Regions from separate parts of the Streptomyces sp. NPDC042638 genome, predicted to be linked through region 2. Evidence: riboswitches for the same ligand, from Rfam matches in the RefSeq annotation. Region 2 holds a riboswitch; the other holds the start of a gene.
The links. A riboswitch is a leader RNA that binds a small molecule or an ion and turns the genes downstream of it on or off. The one in region 2 is predicted to bind glycine.
Positions count from the first base shown of each region.

Region 1 (4,409 bases), on a different contig from region 2:
CTTCTTCGCCTCGGTGGAGCAGGCCTCCAAGCCGAGCCTGCGCGGGAAGGCGGTCGTCGTGGGCGGGCTCGGACCGCGCGGTGTGGTGGCCACCGCGTCGTACGAGGCACGGGTGTTCGGGGTCCACTCGGCGATGCCCATGGCGCAGGCGCGCCGGCTGGCGCCCAACGCCGCGTACCTGGTGCCGCGCTTCACGCTGTACCGGGCGGTCAGCGAGCAGGTGATGGCGCTGCTGCGGGAGCTGTCGCCGCTGGTGGAGCCGCTGAGCCTGGACGAGGCGTTCGTGGATCTGGACGCCGGGGGAGTGGCCTGGGACGAGGATTCGGCACGGCGGGCCGGGGAAGAGCTGCGCGCCGGCATCCGGGCGGTCACCGGGCTCACCGGTTCGGTGGGACTCGCCGCCTCCAAGATGCTCGCGAAGATCGCTTCCGAGCAGGCCAAACCGGACGGACTGGTGCTGATCGAGCCGGGGACCGAGCGGGCGCTGCTGGGTCCGATGCCGGTGCGCACGCTGCCGGGGGTCGGGCCGGCCACCGGTGACCATCTGCGCCGGGCCGGGATCAGCACGGTGGGGGAACTGGCCGAGGCCGGTGAGGACGAGCTCGTACGGCTGCTGGGCAGGGCGCACGGGCACGCCCTGTACGCCATGGCCCTGGCCCGGGACGAGCGGCCGGTGGTGGCCGAGCGGGAGGCCAAGTCGGTGTCGGTGGAGGACACGTACGACGTGGACATCCACGACCGGCTGCGGGTCGGACTCGAGGTGCAGCGGCTGGCCGACCGGTGCGTCGGGCGGTTGCGCGGGGCCGGTCTGTCCGGGCGGACGATCGTGCTCAAGGTGCGGCGGTACGACTTCTCCACCCTGACCCGCTCCGAGACGCTCAGAGGGCCCACCGACGATCCGGTGGTCATCCGGGAGGCGGCGGCGCGGCTGCTGGACTCGGTGGACACCACGGGCGGGGTGCGGCTGCTGGGGGTCGGGGTGTCCGGCCTCGCCGACTACACGCAGGAGGACCTGTTCGCGCAGGCGGTGCCGGTGCCGGTGCCGTCGGGGGAGGAGCAGGGGACGGGCGCGGCCGAGGTCGTCGTGGAGCGGCCGCAGCCGGTGGAACGGCACTGGCGTGCCGGGCAGGACGTGCGGCACGCCGAGTACGGACACGGGTGGGTGCAGGGGAGCGGGCTGGGGCGGGTCACCGTGCGGTTCGAGACCCCGCAGTCCCCTCCGGGCCGGGTGCGGACGTTTTCGGTCGACGAGCCCGCGCTGGAGCCCGCCGAGCCGTTGCCGCTGGTCGCGGACGCTTCCCAGCCGCCCGCGGCGCCCGGTCCGCCGGGCGGTGGCCGGGACGGGCCTGCGTCCCGGCTCCCGGAAGAGGTCCGCGATCAGGCCTCCTCCGAGCCCGCCAGCTTGCCGAAGTCGTGGTCCGGGACCGTCGGGGGTGAGGCCACGTCCAGGCCGTAGTGGTGGTAGAGCTGGAGTTCCTGTTCGGGGGAGAGATGGCGGCCCACGCCGAAGTCGGGCGCGTCCTTGATCAGGGCGCGGTCGAAAGGTACGTGCAGGGTGCCCGCGACGAGTTCGCTGGGCTCCAGGGGGACGAAGGCGTCCCGGGAGAACAGGCCGGTGCGTACGGCCGCCCATTCGGGCACGCCGGTCGCGTCGTCGAGGTACACCTCGTCGATGGTGCCGATCTTGGTCCCGTTCCGGTCGAACGCCTTGCGGCCGATCAGGTTGCGCGGATCGATGTCGGTCTGCACGGCCCCTCTCCCTCCACTTGGTCGCAACTCATCCGTAAGCACTACAAAAGAGCACATTCAGGGAGGCGGCCACTCGAAGGCTCCGGTGTTGACCTCGCTGGTACGCTGACAGCGGCTGTTGAACCCGTGCGGGAGAGTCCTCCGACCACCTCGGAGGCGCCGAAGGAGCAACTCCTCCCCGGAATCTCTCAGGCTCACGTACCGCACGGACGAGGTCACTCTGGAAAGCAGAGCGGGTTGCCGATGGCATCCGCTCTCACCGACGGTGAAAGCCGGCGTGCTCTGGCGCCCGGTGAAGCTCTCAGGTCGAGATGACAGAGGGGGAGGCCGTCGGGGTGCCCGCGCCGGGGTGCCCCTCGCAGGTCGCGTCAGACCAGGAGGCCTCCGCAATGACCGCCCATCGCATTCCGCTCTCCGAGCTCGAAGCCGGCATCCCGTTCGAGCAGCGCCACATCGGGCCCGACCAGGAGGCGCGGGCCAAGATGCTCGCGCACGTCGGGTACGGCTCGCTGGACGAGCTGACCGCCGCCGCGGTCCCGGATGTGATCAAGAACGCCGACGCCCTGGACCTGCCGGGTGCCCGCACCGAGGCTGAGGTGCTGGCCGAGCTGCGCTCGCTCGCCGACCGCAACCAGGTCCTGGACTCCATGATCGGCCTGGGGTACTACGGCACCTTCACGCCGCCCGTCATCCTGCGCAACGTCATGGAGAACCCGGCCTGGTACACGGCCTACACGCCGTACCAGCCGGAGATCTCCCAGGGCCGGCTGGAGGCCCTGCTGAACTTCCAGACGACGGTCGCCGAGCTGACCGGTCTGCCGACCTCCGGCGCCTCGCTGCTGGACGAGGGCACCGCGGCCGCTGAGGCCATGGCGCTGTCCCGCCGCATGGGCAGGAACAAGAAGGGCCTGTTCCTGATCGACGCGGACGCCCTGCCGCAGACCATCGCGGTGATCGAGACGCGTGCCGAGCCGACCGGCGTCGAGGTCGTCGTCGCCGACCTCAGCGAGGGCATCCCGGCGGAGATCGCCGAGCGCGAGATCAACGGCGTACTGATCCAGTACCCCGGCGCGTCGGGTGCCGTACGCGACATCAAGCCCGTCATCGACCAGGCGCACGAGCTGGGCGCCCTGGTGACCGTGGCCGCGGACCTGCTCGCGCTGACCCTGCTGACCTCGCCGGGCGAGCTGGGCGCGGACATCGCCGTCGGCACCACCCAGCGCTTCGGTGTGCCGATGGGCTTCGGCGGGCCGCACGCCGGCTACATGGCCGTCCACGAGAAGTTCGCGCGCAGCCTGCCGGGCCGTCTGGTCGGTGTCTCCGTCGACGCCGACGGCCACCGGGCCTACCGGCTCGCGCTGCAGACCCGCGAGCAGCACATCCGCCGGGAGAAGGCGACCAGCAACATCTGCACCGCGCAGGTGCTGCTCGCCGTGATGGCCGGCATGTACGCCGTCTACCACGGGCCCGAGGGCCTTCGGACGATCGCCCGGCGCACCCACCGCTACGCGACCATCCTGGCCGCCGGCCTGGAGGCCGGCGGTGTCGAGATCGTCCACGGCGCCTACTTCGACACGCTCACCGCGCGCGTGCCCGGCAGGGCCGCCGAGGTCGTCGCCGCCGCCCGGGACAACGGGGTCAACCTGCGCCTGGTCGACGCCGACCACGTCTCCCTCGCCTGCGACGAGACGACCAAGCGGGCCCAGGTGGCCGCCGTCTGGTCCGCCTTCGGTGTCGAGGCCGACATCGAGGCGCTGGACGCGACCGCCGAGGACACCCTGCCCGAGGCGCTGCTGCGCACCGACGCGTACCTCAACCACCCGGTCTTCCACCAGCACCGCTCCGAGACCGCGATGCTGCGCTACCTGCGCAAGCTGGCCGACCGCGACTACGCGCTCGACCGCGGCATGATCCCGCTGGGCTCCTGCACGATGAAGCTCAACGCGACCACGGAGATGGAACCGGTCACCTGGCCGGAATTCGGGCAGCTGCACCCCTTCGCCCCGGCCGAGCAGGCGCAGGGCTACCTCACGCTCATCCACGAGCTGGAGGAACGTCTCGCCGAGGTCACCGGCTACGACAAGGTCTCCCTCCAGCCGAACGCCGGTTCGCAGGGCGAGCTCGCCGGTCTGCTGGCCGTCCGCGGCTACCACCGCGCCAACGGCGACGCGCAGCGCACCGTCTGCCTGATCCCGTCCTCCGCGCACGGCACGAACGCCGCCAGCGCCGTGATGGCCGGCATGAAGGTCGTCGTCGTCAAGACCGCCGGGGACGGTGAGATCGACGTCGAGGACCTGCGCGCCAAGATCGAGCAGTACCGCGACGAGCTGGCGGTGCTGATGATCACCTACCCGTCGACGCACGGTGTGTTCGAGGAGCACGTCGCGGACATCTGCGCCCAGGTCCACGAGGCCGGCGGCCAGGTGTACGTGGACGGCGCCAACCTCAACGCGCTCGTCGGTCTCGCCAAGCCGGGTCACTTCGGCGGTGACGTCTCCCACCTGAACCTGCACAAGACCTTCTGCATCCCGCACGGCGGCGGCGGTCCGGGTGTCGGCCCGGTCGCGGTCCGCTCGCACCTGGCGCCGTACCTGCCCAACCACCCGCTCCAGCCGGAGGCCGGCCCGGAGACGGGCGTGGGCCCGATCTCGGCCGCCCCC
Region 1 is NZ_JBEZBT010000074.1:9,021-13,429, forward strand. It holds gene AB0B40_RS34740 (DNA polymerase IV) at 1-1,456, shown strand, start outside; gene AB0B40_RS34745 (PRC-barrel domain-containing protein) at 1,378-1,749, opposite strand; glycine riboswitch at 1,869-1,963, shown strand; gene gcvP (aminomethyl-transferring glycine dehydrogenase) at 2,139-4,409, shown strand, end outside.
Region 1: another riboswitch for glycine. It lies ahead of gcvP (aminomethyl-transferring glycine dehydrogenase); the one in region 2 lies ahead of gcvT (glycine cleavage system aminomethyltransferase GcvT).

Region 2 (4,409 bases):
CGGCGGTCAGGCGCTCGGCGAGGATGCGGGCACCCTCCACCGTACGCTGCTGGCGCTCCTTGAAGTCCGCCGAGGCGGCGACCTTGAAGGAGACCGCCTTGGCCGCGATCACGTGCTCCAGGGGGCCGCCCTGGAAGCCCGGGAAGACGGAGGAGTTCAGCTTCTTGGCGAACTCCTTCTTCGCGAGGATGATGCCGCCGCGCGGGCCGCCGAGCGTCTTGTGCGTGGTCGACGTCACCACGTGCGCGTGCTCCACCGGGTTCGGGTGGAGACCGGCGGCGACCAGGCCCGCGAAGTGCGCCATGTCGACCCACAGGTAGGCCTCGACCTCGTCGGCGATCCGGCGGAACTCGGCGAAGTCCAGCTCCCGCGGGTACGCCGACCAGCCCGCGATGATCACCTTGGGGCGGTGCTCCTTGGCGAGCCGTTCGACCTCGGCCATGTCGACCCGTCCGGTCTCGGCGTCCACGTGGTAGGCGACCACGTCGAACTGCTTGCCGGAGAAGTTCAGCCGCATTCCGTGGGTCAGGTGGCCGCCGTGCGCCAGGTCCAGGCCGAGGATCGTGTCCCCGGGCTGGGCCAGCGCGAACAGGGCCGCCTGGTTCGCGGAGGCACCGGAGTGGGGCTGCACGTTGGCGTACTCGGCGCCGAACAGCTCCTTGACCCGGTCGATGGCGATCTGCTCGGCGACGTCGACGTGCTCGCAGCCGCCGTAGTAGCGCCGGCCCGGGTACCCCTCGGCGTACTTGTTGGTGAGGACCGAGCCCTGGGCCTCCATCACCGCGAGCGGCGCGAAGTTCTCGGAGGCGATCATCTCCAGGGTCGACTGCTGGCGGTCCAGCTCGGCGTCGACCGCGGCGGCGATCTCCGGGTCCAGCTCGTGCAGGGGAGTGTTCAGGACAGTCACGGGGCTACGACTCCTCAGCCGGCGGTGTAGGCGGTGTACTCGTCGTGGGAGAGCAGCTCGGCCGGCTCCTCCGCGACGCGTACCTTGAACAGCCAGCCGCCCTCGAAGGGCGCGGAGTTCACCAGCGACGGGTCGTTCACGACGTCCTCGTTGACCTCGGTGATCTCACCGGTGACCGGCGAGTACAGGTCGGAGACCGACTTCGTCGACTCCAGCTCGCCGCAGGTCTCGCCCGCGCACACCGTGGAGCCGGGCTCGGGGAGCTGGACGAACACGACATCGCCGAGCGCGTTGGCGGCATGCTCCGTGATGCCGACCGTCGAGACGCCGTCCTCGGCGGCCGACAGCCACTCGTGCTCCTTGCTGTAGCGCAGCTGGTGGTAGTTGCTCATGGCCTGAATTCTCCTGTACGCGCGGGAGCGCTGATGACGGGGGGACTGCGGAAACCGCTGGTGAGCGGGTGAGTGTGCGCAGGGTCACGTACCGGCCACGGGGCCGGGGCCCCACGGAGGCGCGACCGCGCCCAGTCTCTACTTCTGGCGCTTGTAGAAGGGCAGCGCCACGACCTCGTACGGTTCGTGGCTGCCCCGGATGTCCACACCGACACCCTCGGTGCCGGGGGCCGCGTGCGCCGCGTCCACGTAGGCCATGGCGACCGGCTTGCCCAGGGTGGGGGAGGGGGCGCCGGAGGTGACCTCGCCGATCACCTGGCCGCCGGAGACGACGGCGTACCCGGCGCGCGGCACCCGGCGGCCCTCGGCGACCAGGCCGACCAGGACCCGGGGCGGGTTCTCCTGCGCCCTGGAGGCGGCCTCGGTGAGCGCCTCGCGCCCCACGAAGTCGCCCTCCTTCTCGAACTTCACCACGCGTCCGAGCCCGGCGTCGAAGGGGGTCAGGGAGGTGGTCAGCTCGTGCCCGTACAGCGGCATGCCCGCCTCCAGGCGCAGCGTGTCCCGGCAGGACAGGCCGCACGGCACCAGGCCGACGCCCTCGCCCGCGCCGGTCAGCGCCTGCCACAGCTCGACCGCGTGCTCCGGCTTCACGAACAGCTCGAAGCCGTCCTCGCCGGTGTAGCCGGTGCGGGCGATCAGCGCCGGGACGCCGGCGACGGTGCCGGGCAGGCCGGCGTAGTACTTCAGGCCGTCCAGGTCGGCGTCGGTCAGGGACTTCAGGATCCCGGGGGACTCCGGCCCCTGCACGGCGATCAGCGCGTAGGCGTCCCGGTCGTCCCGCACCTCGGCGTCGAAGCCGGCGGCCCGCTCGGTCAGCGCGTCCAGCACCACCTGGGCGTTGGAGGCGTTGGCGACCACCATGTACTCGGTCTCGGCCAGCCGGTAGACGATCAGGTCGTCCAGGATGCCGCCGTCGGCCTGGCAGATCATGGTGTAGCGGGCGCGGCCGACACCGACGGAGGCGATGTTGCCGACCAGGGCGAAGTTCAGCAGGGCGGCGGCCCCGGCGCCGGTGACGCTGATCTCTCCCATGTGCGACAGGTCGAAGAGACCGGCCCTGGTGCGCACGGCGAGGTGCTCGTCGCGCTCGGAGCCGTAGCGCAGGGGCATGTCCCAGCCGGCGAAGTCGGTCATCGTCGCGCCCAGGGAGCGGTGCACGGCGTCGAGCGCGGTGTGACGGAGTTCGGTACTGCTCATCGGTCGGTCGTCTCCCAGGACAGAACACAGGGCACGGGCGAGGAACGTTCCTCCCCATCTGTCATCGGAACCTGAGAGGTTCGCCTCGACCGCCACGGGGACGATCACGGCTTGCACCTTGGGTGGGACCGCCGTCGCGGCGGCCCGCTTTTCAGATGTGCCTCGCCCGCGCGGTAACGGGGCCTGAGAGATTCAAGGGAGGGACTTGCTCCTTCGGCGCCCCAGCGAGACTGCTGGGGACTCTCCCGCGCGGATTCAAACGGCCGGTATGCAGTTGGCGCGCACATCATTGCACGCCGCACCCCGGCACGTCAGGGCCCGTCTCTGTAACCGACCTGTGGCACTACGCGCACGAACCGCCGACCGTTGCGCATTACCTTCTCTTTACGTACAACGGGCATGGGGTGACCGAGCCCACAGGGGAGGACGATCACGGTGAACAGGACATCGGCCTACGCCACCGACGCCGGCATCGCGGTGCCCGAACAGCCCTTCGCCCCGGCCCGCGAACGCTGCGCGGACCGCCCCGCACCGGTCGTCCGCGATCTGCGCGACCGCGCCGGCCGCAGCCCGCGCGCCCTGCTCTTCGGCCCCCGCGACCTGGTGGTGATCACCGGCCTGCCCGGCAGCGGCAAGTCCACCCTGATGCACCGCGCGGCCGCCGGCCACCGCGTCGACTCCCAGGACGCCCGCGACCGCTGGGCAGCCCGCGTCCCCCGCCGCTTCCCCTACGCCCTGTACCGCCCGCTGGTCCGCCTCGCCCACTACGCCGGACTGCGCAGGGCCCTGCGCACCGGCGAGGGGGTCGTCGTGCACGACTGCGGTACCCAGCCCTGGGTGCGCGCCTGGCTGGCCCGGGAGGCCCGGCGGCGCGGCGCCACCCTGCACCTGCTCCTCCTCGACGTCCCCCCGGGCACGGCCCGGCGGGGGCAGCGCGAGCGCGGCCGGGGCGTCTCCCGCTACGCCTTCCGCCGCCACCGCCGGACGACCGCCCGCCTGCTGCGCGCGGTGGAGAACGGCGAACTGCCCGCCGGCTGCGGCGCGGCGGTGCTGCTGGACAGGGACGCGGCGGACGTCCTGACCCGCATCGGCTTCACGGGGTGAGGGGTTGTCACAGCCACCCGATAGCCTTCTCGCTCACAGCAGTGGTTACCAGCAGGCGGTAGGCAGATGGACTTCCCGGCGGACTTTCCCGCGGACTTCCCGGCACAGGCGCACCCCCACCCGCACGGCGGTTGGCCCGGCAACGAACTGGAGGAGGTCCTGTCGGCCTCCCTCGGCATCCCCACGGCGGGCGGCCGGATCATCGAGGTCCTCGGCCGGAGCCTGCTGTGGGTCCCGCTGCCCAACGGGGGCGGCCCCGACAGCGGCCCGCTGGACCTGCCGGCGCTGGACATCGGCGGCCAGGCCTACGTCCCGGTGTTCAGCTCCGAGGAACAGCTGCGCCAGGTGGCCGGCTCCCACATGTCGTACACCATCGCCCCGGCGGTGGAGTTCGCCCGCGGCCTGCCCCCGCAGATCGGCATCGCCGTCAACCCCGACGGCGTGGTCGGCATACCCCTCGCGCCCGAGGCCGTGGCCGAGCTGTGCCGGGTGGGCCGCACCCCGCTCGACGGCCCCGGCAGCGGCGGCCGGGTCCGCCTCTTCGAACCCGACTGGCAGGACGACCCGGTCGACTTCCTCTCCGCCGCCTCCGCCGAGTTCGCCGCGACCGGCGTGGTCCTCACCGCCCGCCGCTGTCTCGCCGCCATCGAGACGGCCGACCCGGTGCTGTTCGTGGGCGTGGAACTCTCCCAGTGGGAGGGCGACCTGCGGGCGCTTCCCCTGGAGGCCCTGGGCAGGGCTCTCGGCAA
Region 2 is NZ_JBEZBT010000037.1:31,315-35,723, forward strand. It holds gene glyA (serine hydroxymethyltransferase) at 1-907, opposite strand, end outside; gene gcvH (glycine cleavage system protein GcvH) at 922-1,299, opposite strand; gene gcvT (glycine cleavage system aminomethyltransferase GcvT) at 1,438-2,556, opposite strand; glycine riboswitch at 2,718-2,814, opposite strand; gene AB0B40_RS26080 (AAA family ATPase) at 2,992-3,660, shown strand; gene AB0B40_RS26085 (enhanced serine sensitivity protein SseB) at 3,727-4,409, shown strand, end outside.